3 regions of the Pseudoalteromonas sp. SWYJZ98 genome follow, and region 3 is predicted to be linked to each of the others. Evidence: predicted binding sites of a transcription regulator. Region 3 holds the regulator's gene; each other region holds the start of a gene.
What was found. The regulator LexA, encoded in region 3, represses DNA repair genes until DNA is damaged. The targets are predictions, from matches to a motif close to TACTGTATNNNNATACAGTA.
Positions count from the first base shown of each region.

Region 1: the regulator LexA is predicted to act here: its motif matches at 3,896-3,915, upstream of I6F10_RS05690 (YebG family protein).
Region 2: the regulator LexA is predicted to act here: its motif matches at 3,701-3,720, upstream of ruvC (crossover junction endodeoxyribonuclease RuvC).

Region 1 covers NZ_JADYXA010000005.1:66,292-73,477, forward strand. The annotation lists gene I6F10_RS05660 (TonB-dependent receptor) at 1-188, shown strand, start outside; gene I6F10_RS05665 (peroxiredoxin) at 284-889, opposite strand; gene fadR (fatty acid metabolism transcriptional regulator FadR) at 1,252-1,965, opposite strand; gene dsbB (disulfide bond formation protein DsbB) at 2,510-3,028, shown strand; gene I6F10_RS05680 (DUF6170 family protein) at 3,030-3,332, shown strand; gene I6F10_RS05685 (ComEA family DNA-binding protein) at 3,357-3,653, opposite strand; gene I6F10_RS05690 (YebG family protein) at 3,967-4,284, shown strand; gene putP (sodium/proline symporter PutP) at 4,558-6,036, opposite strand; gene I6F10_RS05700 (EAL and HDOD domain-containing protein) at 6,368-7,186, shown strand, end outside.
Region 2 covers NZ_JADYXA010000002.1:47,018-54,203, forward strand. The annotation lists gene I6F10_RS01895 (arylesterase) at 1-433, opposite strand, end outside; gene I6F10_RS01900 (ABC transporter ATP-binding protein) at 434-1,147, shown strand; gene I6F10_RS01905 (ABC transporter permease) at 1,137-3,638, shown strand; gene ruvC (crossover junction endodeoxyribonuclease RuvC) at 3,769-4,293, shown strand; gene ruvA (Holliday junction branch migration protein RuvA) at 4,296-4,913, shown strand; gene ruvB (Holliday junction branch migration DNA helicase RuvB) at 4,921-5,928, shown strand; gene tolQ (protein TolQ) at 6,906-7,186, shown strand, end outside.
Region 3 covers NZ_JADYXA010000042.1:12,704-19,889, forward strand. The annotation lists gene I6F10_RS17055 (hypothetical protein) at 1-433, opposite strand, end outside; gene I6F10_RS17060 (hypothetical protein) at 747-1,127, shown strand; gene I6F10_RS17065 (PaaI family thioesterase) at 1,128-1,568, opposite strand; gene lexA (transcriptional repressor LexA) at 1,736-2,353, shown strand; gene coxB (cytochrome c oxidase subunit II) at 2,837-3,979, shown strand; gene ctaD (cytochrome c oxidase subunit I) at 3,979-5,571, shown strand; gene I6F10_RS17085 (cytochrome c oxidase assembly protein) at 5,571-6,101, shown strand; gene I6F10_RS17090 (cytochrome c oxidase subunit 3) at 6,137-7,012, shown strand; gene I6F10_RS20490 (DUF2909 family protein) at 6,915-7,186, opposite strand, start outside.

The DNA of each region.
Region 1 (7,186 bases), on a different contig from region 3:
TGGTAGATTTACAAACATCTTATCGTGTTACTGACTCAACTAAAGTATCGTTAGGTGTAAATAACTTATTTGATGAAGAGCCACCATTTGCAATTGGTGATGGCGACGCTGATCTATACGGTTATGCTTCAGGTGTACACAACCCTAGAGGCCGATACTTCTACACTAAAGTTAGCTTCTCGTTTTAACTTTGCGAGCTTATTTTAAAGTGAGCTAACGCTACAAATAAAAAAACCGCCAATTGGCGGTTTTTTTATTTAAAACTAAGGGCTAAATTATAGCTTTATAGCTCGCCTTCGTTTTCAGATAAGAACTTAGCAACGCCTTCAGGGCTTGCGTCCATACCTTTTTTACCTTCAGTCCAACCAGCAGGACATACTTCACCGTGCTCAGTATGGAACGCTAGCGCGTCAACCATGCGAAGCATTTCGTCTATGTTACGACCTAGTGGTAAATCGTTCACTACTTGGTGACGTACGTTACCTTCTTCATCAATTAAGAAAGAACCACGGAACGCAACACCCGCTTCTGGATGCTCAACGTCGTATGCTTTACAAATTTCGTGTTTAACGTCTGCAACTAGTGCGTATTGAACTTTACCAATACCGCCGTCTGCTACAGCAGTGTTACGCCATGCGTTATGTGAGAATTGTGAATCGATAGAAACACCAATTACTTCTACGCCACGCTTTTGAAACTCTTCAAAACGCTTATCAAATGCAATAAGTTCAGAAGGACATACAAACGTGAAATCTAGTGGGTAAAAGAAGATAACTGCTTTTTTACCTTTAATTGTTTCATGAAGGTTATAGCTATCTACAATTTCACCGTTACCAAGAACAGCTGCAGCGGTAAAGTCTGGTGCCTGGCGGCCTACTAATACACCCATTTTATTCTCCAAATATTTTGAGTTTGTTTTCAATTGCTTTCGCAATGCTGGTACTTATATGGGCGCTAAAAATTAAAAACCAATAGCGCATACATATAATTAATTGGTATTCTAAAGTTATTCACTACAAAAGAACAATCGCATTTAACGATGTGAGCAATCGAAAATAACGAACACTTGCAACTTGCGCTAATATGCTTAAATAATAGGTCTAATTTAAAGTGTAAGTTGCGTTGTAACTAAGTAGAAATTTTAAAAATATCGAAGTGGTTTATGCATTAAACTTTTTAGAATTTCATATACGGTGGCGCTAAATTTTACAGATATAAAAAAACCTGCAAATGCAGGTTTCTCGCTTAGACTTAGTCCATTATATCTGAGGGCATATCACCACGGATTTTTTGCCAAATCTCACCTGTTTGATGACCATATTTACGCATCATAGAAATAGCACCATCATGCTCTTTCTTTTCTGCCAAAATGGTTAAATCTTTATAAAACTGACGAGCAAGTTCACGAGTTCCAGCATCAGAGAAGTAATGACAACCAATCTTTGAATAAAAGCCTCTAAAGCCGTTAAGTATTAATACATAAATACGGTTATTACCCGCAACGGCTAATTCGTGATGCACTTTATAATCATAGTCAGCAAATGCTTGAGCGGTGTCTTCTAGCTCATGGCTTTGTGATAAAATTTCAATCACGCGTTCAGGATTTAACTTAATTGCAGCACGTGTATAAATAGCACTAATATTAGTACGTGCAGATAAAAGCTGATCTGTCAGCTCTGGCATCTTGTCTTCATCTAAGCGCGCTAATGTTTCAAGAATGTTTAAGCCAGACGTTTCCCAAAAGTTATTTACTTTTGTTGGTTTACCATGCTGAATTGTTAACCAACCATCACGTGCTAAACGCTGTAATACTTCTCTCAAGGTCGTTCTTGTTACACCAATTAACTCTGAAAGTTCTCGCTCGGCAGGTAGAATTGAACCTGGAGGGAAATCGCCGTTCCAAATAGATTCAACTATATATTCTTCAGCAAATCCTGCTGGGCTTTTCGCTTTAAAAATTCTCATCCAGTTCCCACTCGAATTAATCAACACTCATCGTTTTACACGAATAACTGACTGATTGTACCAGAGGAAGCATAACTAACAAGTAAAGTCAGGTATATTAATAAGCAAATGAGTAGAAATTAAAGATTAATAAATAATAAAATTTAGGTTTTTCTAATATAGCTACAATGTATAAATATACAGAGCAATATTCATTGTAGATACATTGTAATTATTGGTATTTTTTATTTACACCATACCTAGCTGAATCAACTTAAAACACATAAGTACATTAAAAAGGAACACCTATGCAACAGAGCGTTCTAACCGCAACTTTAAAGAATTGATTAGGCAATGTACCAATGTTGTATAAGTAAGCGATATAACTAAGCTTATGTATCAATGGGAACTAAGTCGAGCGTCATGTAGCCTCTGCTGAGGCTGCATTGAGTGGTCAAAAATTTCATCTTATAAAAAGCGACTTCGGTAGCTTTTTTTTCCTTTTTGTTGCCGCATACATTATCCTAGGTCATAATCTAACGTCTTATTTAAACGCGGAATTTTTATGAACTGGCTTGCGCAATTACCCACCCAACGTACCCCTTGGCTTTTATTTACAGCTATCGTTTTTTTACTTGAAGTGACCGCCCTTTTCTTTCAATACCAAATGGGATTGGCGCCTTGCATAATGTGCATATATCAACGTACAGCCGTACTGGGTCTATTAGGCGCAGGAATTGTAGGTTCGACTAAACCACAGAGCAAAGCAGTTCGTATATTAGCGTATGTAATTTGGGGTGTATCGAGTGTTTGGGGATATTTAATTGCTCGCGAGCATATTGATATGCAAACCACCACGGACCCTTTTGCATTTAGCTGTGAGTTTGAACCAAACTTCCCATCGTTTATGCCGTTACATGAATGGATACCTAGCTTTTTTCAGGCGACCGGGGATTGTGGAAATATAGATTGGCAATTTGTTGGTTTGAGCATGCCTGCTTGGATGGAAATTATATTTGGGATTTTCTCACTAACACTATTTATTATAGTTATTGGCCGTTTATTAATTAAAAAGTCGATTTGATATGTTCACATTTTTTTCAAGCCAATTAGATGAGCTTAAGCACCTAAAGGTACGCAAGCGTCAGGACGTAATAGCACTTTCTTTAAGTATGTTATCGCCAACTGATAAAGTGTTACTACGTATTATTAAATTAATATTACTAAGTCCACTATTTTTAATATTCACAGTATTTAAAGGTTGGATATTAATCCCGTTTTTGATACTCGGCGGACTTTGCTACCCACTTTTAACAACACCTATTGAAATCAACTTTGCTAAAAAACACTTAAGCGATGCATTAAAACAATTTAATCAGGGCGCATAGCGCCCTGATTGTTATCTACTGCTATTAAAGTGAAATTTTCCCCTCTAATTTGGCTAATAGTTTTTTACCAATTCCTTTAACTTGCGATAAATCACTGACGCTTTTAAATTCGCCGTTTTCTTCACGGAAGTCCACTATTGCCTGCGCTTTTTTCTTACCTATACCTGGTAGCTTAGCAAGCTTCTCTGCATCGGCATTATTTATACTAATTGTCTCAACTTGAGGCATTTGCTTAGTTACTTCTGATAATTGTGCATACGCGGTAGTCGCGGGTAGTAAGCATAATAAGCTTATTATGAATAAATTTTTTAACGTTTTCATCAAACTTGTCCCTATTCTTCTTTTCTTAATTTTGAATATTGCTCAGGAAAACCAAAAAGTAAGGAACTGAAAAGCTCATCATTTAAAGTGTACCTAAACGCATTATCACTATGATCCGAAATCCTGAAAATGCAGCTGGTACAACAAGTGATTGCTTAACTAAAGTAAAGTTACCGTTTTTTGTCAAATTTAAGACACCTAAAAATTAATACTTCGCGCTTGCAAATTTACGCCCAAACCATTACTGTACATAAAAACAGTAATCTAATGGTTTTTACAAACCACGGTGCCAAGCAATTTTGCAGGAGAAATCATGGCTGTTGTTGTTAAATATGTTGTAGAACGAAACGGAGTCGAGCGTATGACGTTTACTACCAAAAAAGAAGCTGATGCTTATGATAAGATGCTCGATATAGCAGAATCACTTGAGCTAATGCTAGAAAAGGTAGACGTACCGCTTAGTGAGCAACAAATTGAATCACTTGCTTTAGAAATAGCGAAAAGCAAAGATGACTTTATGACCATATTAAAGGGCGGCAAAGATCCAGTTGTTACCAAAGCGCCAGCAAAAAGTAAAAAGTCAGATAACGTTGCATCAATTGAAGATAACAACGATAAAAAAGTAAGTTAATTCATAGAATGTTCCCTCCTCGAACGGGACAAACTAAATAAAAAAGGGAGCAACTAAGTTGCTCCCTTTTTTATTATACCAATTCGCTTAATTAAGTGATCTCTTTGAGGGTGGAAAAACGTGTTGATAGCTAGGCAAAAATTCGATATTTAGTTGTACTAAATGAGAATTTTTTAACGCCGGTAGCAACACGTTTAGCCCCGCAAAATGATTAAGTATTATTGCGGATTGGTATTAATTACTACTCACTTTAAAATAAGTAGTAATTGCTAATTAAAGCTCTTTTTCTACTTCATCAAATAAAACAGTGATGTTTTGCTCTGGCTCTTTTGTTACTAAGCTAACAACAACAATTGCAATACTCGCTAAAATAAAGCCAGGTACTATTTCGTACATAAAGCTACTTAAGCTTTCACCATTGATAGTAAATGGTCCATATATCCAAATTAGCACAGTAAATGCGCCTACTAACATACCAGCTAACGCACCAGCAAAGTTCATGCGTTTCCAATAAAGGCTAAACAATACAAGTGGTCCAAACGCAGCACCAAAGCCAGCCCACGCATTACTTACTAGGTCTAATATAGAGCTATCTCTATCGTAAGCCAAATAAATAGCGAACATAGCAACTACGGCAACACTAATACGGCCAACAGCAACTAGCTCTTTATCACTGGCATCTTTACGTAAGAATGTTTTATAGAAATCTTCTGTTAATGAACTTGAACTAACCAATAATTGAGATGAGATAGTACTCATAATCGCAGCCAAAATTGCAGCAAGTAAAAAGCCAGCAATAAGTGGGTGGAACAGCAACTCAGAAAGAATTAAGAAAATTGTTTCAGGATCTTCAACTACAATGTTGTTCTCATAAGTATAAGCTGCACCAAATATACCAGTACCAACAGCACCAATGGCAGCAACAATCATCCATGTCATACCAATACGGCGTGCTTTAGGCATATCTTTAACACTACGCACCGACATAAAACGAACAATGATATGTGGTTGGCCAAAATAACCTAAACCCCAAGCCATTGCAGAAATAATACCTAATGCAGAACCTGCACCAATCCAGTTAAGCATATCTGGATTTACGCTATGTAAAGTTGATTCTAAAGGTTGTTCAAGCAAAGAGTATGCAACCGTTGGTACTAGAATAAGTGCAATGAACATAATACAACCTTGCACAAAGTCAGTTAAGCTGACAGCTAAAAAACCACCAAACAAGGTATATAAAACAACTACGCCCGTTGTAATGTATAAACCCATCTCATAAGTTAAACCAAATGAGCTTTCAAACAATTTACCACCAGCGACAACACCAGATGAAGTATAAAGAGTAAAGAAAACAATAATTACCACAGCTGATACAACACGTAATAGGTTGGATTTATCATTGAAGCGATTTGAAAAGTAATCTGGGATGGTTATAGAGTCATTTGCTTTTTCAGTGTAAACACGTAATCTCGGTGCAACTAACAAATAGTTTAACCAAGCACCAATCACCAAGCCAATTGCTATCCATGTACTACTAAAACCAGTAACAAACATCGCACCAGGTAGGCCCATTAAAATCCAGCCACTCATATCAGATGCACCTGCAGACAGTGCAGCTACACTTGGAGATAGATTTCGTCCACCTAACATGTAACCAGATACATCGTCAGTAGATTGCTTATATGCATATAGTCCGATACCTAACATTACAATAAAATATAATGCTAGTGAAATAATCATTCCTGTTTCCAAATTAGCCTCCGCATAATTATTAATAATAGGCTTTAATCCAAATAATGACTCTTAAAATTTTATAGTTAAGACACTATTGGGGTAAAAACCATTCTCGCTGACTATATCATGCTTGATAATAAAATCTCCAACTTGCTGCCCTCACCTGATACAAAAATACTCATGTTGAATAATTTTAAAGCGAATTGGTGAAATATAATAAATTAAATACTAGAAAGACCTTAATTTTTAATGATAATTTATTAATCTAGCAAATATACGTAATGCTATTTTGAGTCTTTTGCCATATATTATTACAATAACTAATTAGATTACTCTTACGGAACTGTTTATGTATTTTTACGCTGCACGCCAACCTATTTTAGACAGAGATAAAAAGCTCATCGGGTATGAACTTTTATTTCGCGATGGCGTTGATAACGTATTTCCCGATATAGACGGTGACGAGGCAACAACACGACTTATAGAGGGTAGCCAGTTTAATTTTGGTTTAGAAGATTTAACCGACAATAAACCTGCCTATATAAACTTCACCCTAGAAACACTATCAAAGGGTTACCCTACACTACTAGGTAAAGACACTATAGTTGTAGAAATACTTGAAACTATCCAGCCTGGTAAGCGTTTATTAGCTATCGTTAAAGATTTAAAAGATAAAGGTTACACTATTGCTCTTGATGACTATATTCATCAACCTGTATGGCGTCATTTTTACCCATTTATTGATATTATTAAAATAGATTTTTTAGCATCTGATATAGATACAATAAAAACGGTTCTTAATGATTTAAAACTGCACTCGCATATTAAGTTACTTGCCGAAAAAGTAGAAACCTATGAAATTTACCAACAAGCTCTAGAGCTTGGTTTTGATTATTTCCAAGGATTTTTCTTCTCAAAACCTGAAATGGTACAAAGTAAGGCTCTACCGCCTTCAGAAATGGCATTAGCTGAATTACTTTACGAAACATCAAGCGTTGATATGGATCTTAAAAAAATCACTGATGTGTTTGAGCGTGATGTAAACCTATCTTACAAATTACTTAGGTATTCAAATTCTGCTGCCTTTGCAAGGCGTGCTGAAATAAGTACCATTAAGCAAGCCCTTATAGTGCTTGGTGCTAACGAAATTAAAAAACTATTATCATTA
Region 2 (7,186 bases), on a different contig from region 3:
TGCTGTAACGCGGACCGTAATTAGGGGGAATGTAAATCTCCATTAAGGCGGTCATCGCATTAGCTGCTTGGCTTTTTTCAATAAGAGACGTTAAGTTAGCTTGCATTTTTTTAACTGGAAAACCACGTAAACCGTCGTTAGCGCCAAGCTCTATTAGTACATGAGTGGGTTCGTATTGCTCAAGCAATGCATCTAAACGGCGTAGGGCTCCACCAGATGTTTCGCCACTAATACTGGCGTTGATAAGTTCAATGTCGGCTTGTTCGTCATCGTATTTATCTTGTAACAATTTTACCCAGCCTTCTTCTTGTTGAAGTCCGTAGGCTGCGCTTAAACTGTCACCGAGTATTAAAATCGTGTTGTCGGCTGCTGCGCTCAGCGGTTTGATAACTAAAAATAAAATGAATACTAAACGAAGGATTGAATGAGTCATATGTCAGCGCTTTCTCAATTAAATATAATTCAGGTTAATGGTTTGTCTAAAGTAGTCTCTACCTTTGAAGGTGAGCTGCCCATCCTCAGCGACATCAGCTTTAATGTCAAGCATGGCGAGTCTGTTGCTATTGTTGGCACGTCGGGCTCTGGTAAATCAACGTTACTCAGTTTATTAGCAGGGTTGGATACCGCAAGCAGCGGCGAAATATTTTTAGATGGCGAGCCATTACACAATTTAGATGAAGAAGAGCGCGCTGCACTGCGCGCGGCTAAAATTGGATTTGTGTTTCAATCGTTCATGTTAGTACAAAGCTTAACTGCACTAGAAAACGTTATGCTACCAGCAGAACTTGCTGGCGAAAGTGATGCAAAAGAGCAAGCAATTGCATTACTTGAAAAAGTAGGCTTGAGCCATCGAATTGATCATTACCCGTCGCAACTCTCTGGTGGTGAGCAACAACGTGTTGCTATTGCGCGAGCATTTATTGGTACGCCTAAAATACTATTTGCTGATGAGCCTTCGGCTAATTTAGACAGCAAAAACGGTAAAATGATTGAATCGTTATTATTTGATTTAAACACGCAACACGGCACTACGCTTATTTTGGTTACTCACGATGAAGGGCTTGCACAAAAATGTGAGCACATTATTCAAATAGAAGCGGGCTTACTGGTAAAAAGCCAAGTAGAGGACGTTGCTAATGTGGGTTAAGTTAGCGCTTAAGTTATTTTCGCGAGAATTTCGCCGTGGTGAGCTAACAGTTATAAGCGCAGCTATCGCCCTTGCTGTTTTAACCGTGCTTACACTGTCTATGGTTACTGAGCGAATAGGGCAAAGTATTGCGCAAAAAAGCAGTGCTTTTATTGCAGCAGACCGTGTACTTGCAAGCGATCATGTTCTCGACACTGCTTTTATTACTAAAGCACAGAGCCAAAATTTAAAAACGGCGCAAATGGTGTACTTCGACACTATGTTGTTTGCCGATGATGAAATGCAGTTTAGCTCAGTAAAAGCGGCATCTAATGCGTACCCGTTAAAAGGGCAGTTAAAAGTTAAAGATACCTTAACAGGTGAAACTAAGGTTGCTAATAGCGGACCAACGCCTGGTAATGTGTGGCTAAGTGAATCAGTATTTTACAGTTTAAATATTGATATAGGCGCGCAAGTAGAGCTTGGTGCTGCATTATTTAATGTTTCAAAAGTTATTGTAGAAGAGCCCGATGCGCCATTTAATGTATTTTCAAGCAGCCGCCGCGTGCTTATTAATATTGACGATGTGGCAAAAACCGAAGTTGTGCAGCCAGGTAGTCGTGTTTATTATCGCCAACTTTATGCAGGTAGTGAGGCCGATATAAATAGCTTTTATGAGTGGCTTAAACCACAAATGAAAGAAAACCAACAATGGTACGGCGTTAAAGACCGTCAATCACCTATTTCAAATAGTTTAAACCGTGCAGAGAGCTTTTTATTACTTGCCGGCCTATTAGGTATTATTTTAGCCGCAGTGGCTATAGCCGTTTCAGCAAAACGTTATTGTGAACGCCAATACGATCCAGTAGCGATGATGAAAACGCTAGGCGGTCGCCGTTCAATGATCCGCAAAATATACATGCTCCATTTATTGCTTGTATGTGCAATGGCGGTAAGTGTTGGGCTGTTAATTGGTTATGGCTTGCAAGAAATAGCAACAAGTTACTTATCAAAAAGTATGGGCACAGAGCTACCTTTAGGTGGCTTTAAACCTTGGCTGGTGGCTATAAGCACTGGCGTAATTTGTGCCGTTATGTTTTCTATTAAACCGTTATTTGATTTATTTGATATTCCACCGCTTAGAGTGCTGCGCCGTAACTTAGGTGACAAGTTGGCAGTAAGTCGTGTGCACTTAGGCATGAGTGCGCTAACTGTGTTTTTATTAATGTGGTTATTTAGTAACAACATAAAAATAACGCTTATTTTGTTTGCCTCAACGCTTGCGCTAATTGGTGTGTTGTTTTTGATATCTAAATTAATATTTGGTGGCGGTCGAAAATTAGGGCTTAAGCCAGGTAACAGTTGGTCGCTTGCAATTGCATCTATTCAAAAGCGTGCAAATGTGAACGCGGTACAGTTAATTAGTTTTTCGTTAGCGATTAAATTACTGCTGTTTTTAGTGGTACTTAAAAACGACATGATATCTGATTGGCAGTCGCAACTTCCTGCCGATGCGCCTAATGCGTTTTTAGTTAATATTACGCAAAATGAGCTTGAGCCAATTAATGAATATTTAGCTCAAAAAGATATTCAAGTATCAGAGTTTTATCCCACTATTCGTGGGCGCGTAAATGCGGTGAATGGCGAGTTGGTAGCACGTTCAGTATCGCTGCAAGACAACGAGAAAAAAGACGAAGAAGCACGTGCAGGTATTGGCCGCGAGCTAAATCTTACATGGCTTAAAGATGTGCCTGACCAAAATGAAGTAACACAAGGCACGTGGTTTGGTGAAAATGCGATGGCTGAAGCCTCAGTAGAGGAGTCGATGCTTGAGCGTTTAGATGTTGAGATAGGCGATACGCTAACATTTTTAATTGGTTCGCAGTCGTTCGATGCTAAAATTACCAGTGTGCGCAAAGTTAATTGGGCCACGCTTAAACCTAACTTTTTTATTATTTTAAGCCCAGATGTACTTGCAGATTTTCCGGCAACGTATATTTCGTCGGTACGTATAAATCCAGATCAAAAGCGTGACTTTAGCCAGTTATTGCGTACTTACCCTACTATTACAGCAATTGACATTGATAACTTTGTTAAGCAAATACAAACAACTATTTCGCAAGTATCACTCGCCATTGGCTTTGTACTTGCAATTGTTGTGCTGTGTGGCGCGCTTGTACTTATATCGCAAGTGCAAGCTAGTTTAGGTGAGCGTATGCAGGAAATAGTAATACTGCGAACACTTGGCGCTAAAAGCCGATTAATTAAAAACGCGACCTTGTACGAGTTTTTATTACTTGGCGGTTTAGCTGGCTTAGTTGCCGCATTTTTTAGTGATATAGCGCTTTTAATTGTGCAACAACAAATGTTTGATTTAGCCGGTAAGCTACACCCGCACATATGGATTATTGGGCCGGTAGCTGGCGGTGTATTTGTAGCGGGTTTAGGTTATTTAATGATTGCCCGAACACTAAAACAAAACACCCAAGGATTAGTGCGTGCCCTAGGGTAAGCTTAAACTAACATGCTCCTGCAAATGCCCACCTAACACGTGGGCATTTTTGTTTTTCTTTGTACTGGTAATTTATACAGTGCTCTGGCATTATTAGCGTAATTTAAAAATAATAACAATGGAGTGCTGTTTGGCCATTATTTTAGGGATCGATCCTGGTTCACGTTTGACCGGATATGGTGTTGTTGCCCACCAAGGTTCTAAATTTACATACTTAGGCAGTGGTTGTATTAAGTTAGCCGATCATCCTTTTCCGGTTAGGCTTAAAATGATCTATCAAGGCATTACACAGCTTATTGAGCAGTTTTCGCCAGAAACCTTTGCCATTGAAAAAGTATTTATGGCGCATAACCCCGATTCTGCTTTAAAGCTTGGTCAAGCTAGAGGCGCTGCGATTGTGGGTGCAGCAATGGCCGACTTACCCGTATTTGAATACTCAGCTAGACAAATTAAGCAAGCAGTAGTAGGTAACGGCGGCGCTGATAAAACACAAGTGCAACACATGGTAAAAAATATTTTAAAGTTGCCTGGCACGCCACAAGCCGATGCAGCTGATGCACTCGCTATTGCGATTTGTCACGCTCACTCAGAACAAAATTTAATTAAACTAGCGGGTAGCGCAAGCAAAACCGTTAGAGGACGTCTAAGGAAATAACTATGATAGGCCGCTTAAATGGTATTTTAGTCGAAAAACAGCCACCAGAGATATTACTCGAAGTAAGTGGTGTCGGTTACGAAGTACAAATGCCAATGACCTGTTTTTACGATTTACCAAAGATTGGTGAAAACGCGATTGTTTACACTCACTTTGTAGTGCGTGAAGATGCTCAACTGTTATTTGGTTTTAATAATAAAGTTGAACGTGCCTTGTTTAGAGAGCTATTAAAAGCAAATGGCGTAGGGCCAAAACTTGGCTTAGCTATTTTATCGGGCATGTCGGCAAAGCAATTTGTAAGTTGTGTAAATAACGAAGACTCAACGTCGCTAGTTAAATTACCGGGTGTCGGTAAAAAAACAGCCGAGCGTTTAGTACTCGAAATGAAAGACAGACTAAAAGATTGGGGTAATGATTTATTTACGCCATTTAGCGACAGCGCAGTAATAGAGCCAATGAGCGATGCGACAATAGCTAATAACGCAGCCGATGATGCCGTATCGGCACTGCTTGCATTAGGTTATAAATTGCCACAAGCTCAAAAAGCAGTAAAATCGATAAGCAAACCCGATATGTCTACTGAGGTTCTTATTAGAGAATCTTTAAAATCTATGTTGTGAGTAACCCATGATTGAAGCGGATCGCTTAATTGACGCGACTGAAAAAACAAATGAAGACTCTATAGATCGTGCTATAAGGCCAAAACTTTTAGCTGACTACAGAGGCCAGCCTCATGTTAAGCAGCAAATGGAAATTTTTATTGAAGCTGCTCGTACCCGTGGTGAAGCGCTCGATCATTTATTAATATTTGGCCCACCAGGGCTTGGTAAAACCACGCTTGCAAATATTGTCGCCAACGAATTACACGTAAGTATTAAAACAACATCAGGCCCTGTACTTGAAAAAGCAGGCGATTTAGCTGCGCTGCTCACAAATTTAGAGGAAGGCGATGTACTGTTTATTGATGAAATACACAGACTCAGCCCGCAAGTTGAAGAAATACTCTACCCCGCAATGGAAGACTACCAGCTTGATATAATGATTGGTGAAGGCCCAGCTGCGCGTTCTATTAAATTAGACCTACCTGCATTTACACTTATTGGAGCAACCACCCGAGCAGGCTCGCTTACATCGCCCCTACGTGACCGTTTTGGTATTGTGCAGCGATTAGAGTTTTATTCTGTAGAAGATTTGTCGCATATAGTAGGGCGCTCTGCACATTATCTAGGTTTAGAAATGTGCGACGATGGCGCAACCGAAATTGCACAGCGTTCGCGCGGTACACCACGTATAGCTAACCGCTTATTGCGCCGTGTACGTGATTACACACAGGTAAAATCTGACGGTACAGTAAACGCCGAAGTAGCTAAGCAAGCGCTTGACATGATTGACGTAGATAAAAGTGGTTTTGACTATATGGATCGCAAATATTTACTCGCCATAATTGAAAAATTTATGGGCGGCCCTGTCGGGCTCGACAATGTAGCGGCTGCTATTGGTGAAGAGCGAGAAACAATTGAAGATGTGATAGAACCATTTTTGATCCAGCAAGGATTTATTCAGCGCACTCCACGCGGGCGAATAGTGTCTGATAGCGCATACCATCATTTCGGTTTACTTCCTAAAAAAGACTAGCCTATACATATTACTTGCTGTGGTTTATTGCACAGCAGGTAACTGACTTGGTATCCCTTGCTTTGACATATTTATCCTGCAGGTATTTTACCCAAAACCTCAACACACTGTTGCAAATGTTATTTCAAAATACCTATATGCTTTATAGTTAACTGTTAATTCACAGGGCGTTAAGACTCGCGAAGCTATCCTGCGTACCATTCAAACTAGTAACCGAATTACTTATTGTAAAATAGGCAGGGCAATTATTAGTTTATAAATAAAGTATGTAGTGCTCCAAATTGCAGGCAAAAAAAAGCCCGCAAAAAATGCGGGCAAACAACAAGTTGAAGGAAGTAATCCAGGGAACTACGTTTTACTTAATTTGGTTTTATCCAGAAAGAGTAAAACAATGTAATACGATAAAATATCCTATTACTAAGAACTTGGCTTAATGAAGCTGTCTCATTCAGTGCGCTAGTTCGGTATGGGAGAATAATACGTAAGTTTACTTTTTTGTTCAAACTAGAAAATTTGTATTTTCAGATTAGAAAAACTAATTCGGTGAATTTTATTGTTGTTTGAATCTTGTGCGTTAATTAATCGTTAAATTTATAAGTTAATGAAATTTATAGCTTAAGTAATGAGTTCCGTTGTGACTCGGTATTAGTTTTACTATTACGTGAAGGTCAGGCTCATAAGTTTTGAGTGTTTATGCTCTTATTTTGAATAAACGGCGCATTTTATGACGTTTTACCTATATATTTACGCATATTTGTAGTCAGCAAGTTTAGTTAAAAGGTTAAATAAAATACTGAGGCAGAGGGAAATGCCAACTAAAGCTGTTTTTTTAACGTTTTTTGTTGCCTATTCATAGCAATACCGTTGTCAGCTTGAAATGGACTAGATACACTAGATGCAACTTTTGACCTTGTAAGCGGTCATATTTATACAAATTAATCAATTTGCCGTATTTTGAAATTACTTAGGAGTTTAACGTGGGATCAGGGCTTAATTTTTTAGACCTAATTTTAGAAGCAAGTTTGCTTGTTCAATTAGTAATGTTAGGGCTAGTTGCCATGTCTGTAATGTCGTGGACAATTATATTTCAGCGTAAAAAAGCAATATCAGATGCACTATCAAATGCTAAGAAATTTGAGCAAAAGTTTTGGTCTGGTATTGATTTAAGCAAATTGTATAACGAAATATCATCACGCAGCGGTCAGTCTCAAGGTATCGAAGCACTATTCACTTCAGGCTTTAAAGAGTTTGCTCGCCA
Region 3 (7,186 bases):
ATCCTACTTCTCGCATACCTAGCTTTAGTAGTACAGCGCTTGTTACTTGAGCGTCAATAAGTAAGTGTGCTTTAGCATTTGCGGTAATTTGTATTTTAGTTGGCGGTTCAAATGGTCGGCCTGTTATGCCATTGAAGCTTTGCTGCTCGTTATTACTAAAGACAGTAATAAGTGGTGTAGTTAAGAAGTTCTCAAAAATTATTTGTGTTGGATTAACCACCTGAGAGGCAATATCGTCAAGGGAGGCAACATAATCAGCCTGCGTAAATGGGTTATTAAGAGTACGTGTTGCAAGATGCTCCCCATGAACTTTATCAAGAGGGATTGCACTCATAATTAAACCACCTAGTAACCATGCTAAAATTTGTAGTGCTAATAAATAACCTAACCATTTATGTAACTTGCGAGCATGTTTAAATATTTTTTTATTCATGTTTTAGTCTTATTATTTTTAGAGGCTAGTTTATTACATTAATAGGATAAGTTACTGCGACATTTTGTCGCAGTTTAAACTATAGCTTACTGTAATCATTTAAAAATAAAAAAGATTACACTTAAATTCCTAACATGACTTATCTGTTTAATTGAGCTGAATATTTGATATCCAGCTAGCTTTAAATGCTAAAAAATACTTAAAAGCTGCGAAATATCCATATAAAGTGGTTAATAGAGCATAGTTGATTTGGTATAACGGTAAAACTGCGTTAAAGTTTGCAATGAAATTATTAGAGGATAAATACGAAACGATGTCGGAAATTCAATTTTTAAATGTAGATCTTGAGCTTGAATCAAAGCAAGATATTAGTTTGCTAGTGGCGGACTTGAAAAAAGTCGCGACGATTTTACATTATGACAAAGACGAATACCGTCAACTAGCGCGTATTGAAGCTACAGGTGAGGTGAGCACACCTGATAAAGCCATAAACCATATATGTGAGCTTATTGAATCGTGTTCGCGTAACGCGCTAAAGCAATGGTTAAGCTGTTCACGTAGAACGTTTGATATTGGTTTTGAATCAGGGACTTCTCCTAAGTGCTTTAATCAAGCCTTAGATGCAGATACATTATTGCGTATATCTGCGATTGGTGCGGGTATGGAAATTACCATTTACCCAATCGAAAAGTAACTATCTTCGCTCTACGACTGCTGCGGTCATTTTTGATACGCAGCACAGCTCATTGCGGCTATTTGTAATTTTTATTTCCCATACTGAACTACGTTTGCCAATATGAAACGCTCTTGCCGTTGCTGTTAAAGTGCCGTTGCGAGATGCTTTTAAATGACTTGCGCTAATTTCCTGCCCTACACAGTAAAATTTAGTAAAATCGACAACAAAGTTAGCGGCATAGCTGGCAACTGTTTCGGCAAGTACAACGTTAGCTCCGCCGTGAACCATCCCCATTGGGTTATGATGCTCAGGAATTGCCGGCATTGTGGCAACCAAATAATCATCGCCAATTTCTGTGACTTCTATCCCCATAGTTTTCATTAATGTTCCTTGGCCATTAATGCCTTGTTCTAACTGCTTGCACAGCTCTAAGGTGATGGGCTGGTACCAAATACTCATAATGTCTCCTTTGCATTTTTAATCATTTATAAACTTAGCTTTAGTTATATCCCTAAAATGTACACAAGTGAAATTACTTTAGCTATTTTAAGGCTTAATTTAAATTTGCGATTTTTATTTAACTGTATATACTCACAGTTAAATATACTGTATGGAAAACCAGTTGTATGCGACCATTAACGAACCGCCAAGCTCAAATACTCGAACTAATTAAAGTTTTTATTAAAGACACTGGTATGCCTCCTACACGTGCTGAAATAGCGCAAACATTAGGTTTTAAAAGTGCCAATGCTGCTGAAGAACATTTAAAAGCACTTGCTAAAAAAGGCGCAATTAAAATGAAACCAGGTGCAAGCCGTGGTATTCAATTAATTGAAGAAGAAGAGCCAGAACAATTAGGTTTACCGCTTATAGGGCGTGTTGCTGCTGGTTCACCTATTTTGGCGCAAGAGCACGTTGAAAGTCACTGCAAAATCGATCCATTAATGTTTAAACCGGCTGCAGATTTTTTACTACGCGTTAACGGTATGAGCATGAAAGATATTGGTATTATGGATGGTGATTTACTTGCTGTACATCGTACTCAAACCGCTGAAAACGGACAAGTTGTTGTTGCCCGCCTAGACGAAGACGTAACTGTAAAACGTCTTGAGAAAGCGGGTCGTAAAGTATTACTTCATGCTGAAAACGACGATTTTGACTCTATTGAAGTAGATCTTGAGAATGAGTCTTTTAATATTGAAGGCTTAGCCGTTGGCGTTATAAGAAACGCTGATTGGATGTGACTTTAAAAATAGCTTTTAAACAAGCAGTTTTATAAATGCGTACTAACTAGTACGCATTTTTGTTTTAAAATTTGTACTAAAAATAGGGCGTAAACAGCCCACTGACTATTTAAGCTGTAAACTTTTTTGCACTTATATTTTCCCCCTCCGAATGCGTTAAACCCCTTTGTTTTGCTCATATTTTGAACTTTCTGTTGCCCAGTTGATTACCGATTTTTTATTAATTATTCAATATCACCTGATTGTTTTTTATACTAAAACTTGCTTGTTGTTCGTTTTTTAGCTAATTGTTAATGCGCTGAGCTAATAATAACTCACAGCTTTTTAGTTTTGAGAACACACAATATACATAAACTCGTTGTTGGCGCAGCAAAACCAATCAATATTAAATAAGATTGGCTAAAAAAATAAAAATAACGAATTGGCGTTTAAGCCGTATGCCTCTTCGCTTTGCATTCGCAATAGCATCAAAGGAGCCGTCACATGGGTAAACTGACCTCTACCTTGTGGCTTATATTATGTGTTTTTTCGCACCCAGTTTTGGCTAACAGCCAATACAATATGCGCAAAGGCGTAACCGATATAAGCAATAATGTATATCAGCTGCACATGACCATATTTATAATATGTTGTGTGATTGGGGTGATAGTGTTCGCAATTATGTTTTGGGCACTTATTCATCACCGTAAATCTAAAGGGGCTGTACCTGCCCAATTTCACGAAAGCACTAAAGTAGAAATACTTTGGACTGCAATTCCGTTTGTTATTTTAATTGCTATGGCAGTACCAGCCACTAAAACCCTAATTGCAATGGAAGATGCCAGCAAAGCTGATCTCACTATTAAAATTACGGGTTCGCAATGGAAATGGCATTATGAATATATGGGTGAAGATGTAGAGTTCTACTCTATTTTATCTACCCCGCAAGATGAAATCGCGAATCTTGCAGATAAAAATCCTAACTACTTACTTGAGGTTGATAAGCCTCTTGTACTGCCAATAAATCAAAAAGTACGATTTTTAATGACTTCTGACGATGTTATTCACTCTTGGTGGGTACCTGATTTTGCAGTTAAAAAAGATGCTAACCCCGGCTTTATAAACGAAACATGGACGAACATAAACGAAGAAGGTACTTACCGAGGCCAATGTGCTGAGTTGTGTGGTAAAGACCATGGCTTTATGCCCGTTGTGGTGGTCGCTAAATCTGAGGCTGATTTTAAAACATGGCTTGCAGATGAAAAGCAGGCTAAACAAAAAGCAGCATTAGCAGATGCCGCATTACTTGATAAAACCCTCCCAAAAGAAGAATTAATGACTTTAGGCGAACAAGTATATATGGCTAATTGTGCTGCATGTCATCAACCTACTGGCATGGGGTTACCGGGCGTATTTCCTGCACTTAAAGGCAGCCCGATAGTGCTTGGCGATATAAAAGATCACATTGATGTAGTTATCCATGGACGACCCGGTACGGCAATGCAAGCTTTTGCCAAGCAGTTATCTATAAAGCAATTAGCTGCGGTTATTACTTATAAACGTAATGCGTGGGGTAATGATACGGGTGATGTTATTCAACCGAGTCAAATACAGACAGCACTTGATGCCAAAGTGGAGGCGAACTAATGAGTAGCATAGTAGAACAACCTAACGCCAATGAAGCTCATCATGCTCATCACCCAGCTAAAGGTTTTAAACGCTGGCTTTACACAACTAATCATAAAGATATAGGTAGTTTATATTTAATTTTTTCGCTGACCATGTTCTTAATTGGTGGCGCAATGGCCATGGTGATCAGGGCTGAATTATTTCAACCAGGTTTACAGTTGGTCGACCCTCACTTTTTTAATCAAATGACCACAGTGCATGGTTTAATTATGGTGTTTGGTGCGGTTATGCCCGCCTTTACAGGCCTTGCTAACTGGATGATACCACTTATGATTGGCGCGCCAGATATGGCATTGCCAAGAATGAATAACTGGAGCTTTTGGATTTTACCGTTTGCGTTTTTAATCCTATTGGCATCGTTATTTATGCCTGGTGGGGGTCCTGCATTTGGTTGGACTTTTTATGCACCACTGTCCACAACATACAGTAATGATAATACTGCATTGTTTGTATTTGCCGTACATATTATGGGAATTAGCTCAATAATGGGCGCAATCAATGTGATTGTAACCATAGTGAACTTACGTGCCCCCGGCATGACATGGATGAAGTTGCCCTTATTTGTATGGACGTGGTTCATTACTGCCTTTTTATTAATAGCGGTAATGCCAGTGCTTGCAGGGGCTGTCACTATGGTACTTACCGATAAGTATTTTGCGACCAGCTTTTTTGATGCCGCAGGCGGTGGCGACCCGGTGATGTTCCAACACATTTTTTGGTTTTTTGGTCATCCCGAAGTATACATAATGATTCTTCCTGCCTTTGGCATTATATCTACAATAGTACCTACCTTTTCTCGTAAAAAACTTTTTGGCTATGCCTCAATGGTATACGCCACATCCTCCATAGCACTATTGAGCTTTATTGTATGGGCTCATCATATGTTTACTACTGGGATGCCGGTAGCTGGCGAGTTGTTTTTTATGTACGCGACCATGCTTATATCGGTACCTACAGGAGTAAAAGTATTTAATTGGGTTGCCACAATGTGGAAAGGCTCAATAACTTTTGAAGTGCCAATGCTTTTTAGTATTGCGTTTATTGTGCTGTTTACCTTGGGTGGTTTTTCGGGATTGATGCTGGCAATTACACCTGCTGATTTTCAATATCACGATACTTATTTTGTAGTGGCGCACTTTCATTATGTATTAGTAACAGGGGCTGTATTTTCGATAATGGCAGGTGCTTATTATTGGCTGCCTAAGTGGACGGGCAATATGTTTAATATCACATTGGCTAAATGGCATTTTTGGCTATCGCTGGTGAGCGTGAACGTACTGTTTTTTCCTATGCATTTTGTAGGGCTTGCCGGTATGCCGCGTCGAATTCCCGATTATGCTCTTCAATTTGCCGACTTTAACGCAATCATAAGTATTGGTGGGTTTGCCTTTGGTTTATCGCAATTGTTGTTTGTAGCTGTGGTAATTAAATGCGCGCGTGGCGGTGATAAAGTGCCTGCAAAAGTATGGGAAGGGGCAGAAGGCCTTGAGTGGGAAGTTGACTCTCCAGCGCCATATCATACTTTTTCTACGCCGCCGGTTATTAAGTAATGACACACGCACCGCTACTCAAACGTTTGGTACTTATTTGCATAGGCATGTTTGCCTTTGCCTTTGCTTTAGTACCTTTGTATGACGTGTTTTGTGATGTAACAGGGCTTAATGGAAAGCCTTCGCTTGAGCAAGCAGAGCAAAGTACACAAATAGTACAAAACCGAGAAGTCGGCGTTAGCTTTACTACTCACGCACAAAGTGGTGCACCGTTTGAAGTTAAATCAAAAGAATACAGTGTAGTGGTAAAACCCGGTGCAATGCGTGAAGTAATGTTTAGTGCTAAAAATAACAGCAATCTAGATAAAGTAATGCAGGCTGTACCATCAGTCTCACCAGGTAAAGCGGCAAAGTATTTACATAAAATAGCCTGTTTTTGCTTTGATCAGCAACCTCTAAAAGCAGGGGAAGAGCTTGAATTTAAATTACTTTTTTATGTTGATACCGCATTGCCAAGCGATATTGAAGAATTAACTTTATCTTATACCGTATTTGATATTAGTGAACAGCTGGTGGCAAGTAATAACTAGCTTTTTAAACTAGTGTGAAACTAGGAGTAAATAAAATGAATCAAGAATATGAGCATTATTACGTACCAGAGCAAAGCCCGTGGCCTATTGTAGGTGCTGTTGCATTGTTTTTTATTGCAGTAGGGGCGGGCTTGACTGTTATGAGTGTAGGTAAAGAAGGTGGTAGCGGGGTTTATCTGCTTTATGCCGGTATTGCTGTACTTGTGTATATGTTGTTTAGCTGGTTTAAAAATGTAATTAGTGAATCAGACCAAGGTTTGTACTCAGCACAAATGGATCGCTCATTTAGACAAGGTATGAGCTGGTTTATTTTTTCTGAAGTTATGTTTTTTATGGCCTTTTTTGGTGCGCTTTTTTATGCACGGGTATTGTCGGTACCTTGGCTTGGAGGTGCAGGCAATAATGCAATGACTAACGAGGTATTATGGCCTACTTTTGAAGCCGTTTGGCCGCTAGTTTCAACACCTGCTGGCGAAACTACTCAAGCTATGGGCTGGCAAGGCTTACCACTTATAAATACCTTAATACTGCTTACTTCCTCAGTTACTTTACATTTTGCCCACGTAGCGATGGAAAACAATAAACGCACTCCACTTAAGGTTTTTTTAGGCGCTACTATTTTATTGGGCGTTTGCTTTTTAGGGCTGCAAGTTGAGGAGTACATGCATGCATATAATGACCTTAATCTAACGCTAGATGCGGGTATTTACGGTAATACGTTTTTTTTATTGACTGGTTTTCATGGTATGCATGTAACGCTAGGAACCGTACTTTTATTTGTAATATTTTTACGGATATTAAAAGGGCACTTTACTAAAGATAAGCACTTTGCTTTTCAAGCAGCTGCTTGGTATTGGCACTTTGTTGATGTGGTGTGGCTGTGTTTGTTTGTATTTGTATATGTGCTGTAGCGTTTATTGGCGAATTATTTGCTTTAATAAAACCAAGTTTAAGCGCTGCAATAACAACAACTAAAACAACGATCGAAAACAATACGCGACGACCTAAAAAGTGAGACATAGGTCGTCCCCCTGTTTTCCCTGACACCATAATAAACAATGCTCTAAATAAGTTAAAAAGTATAA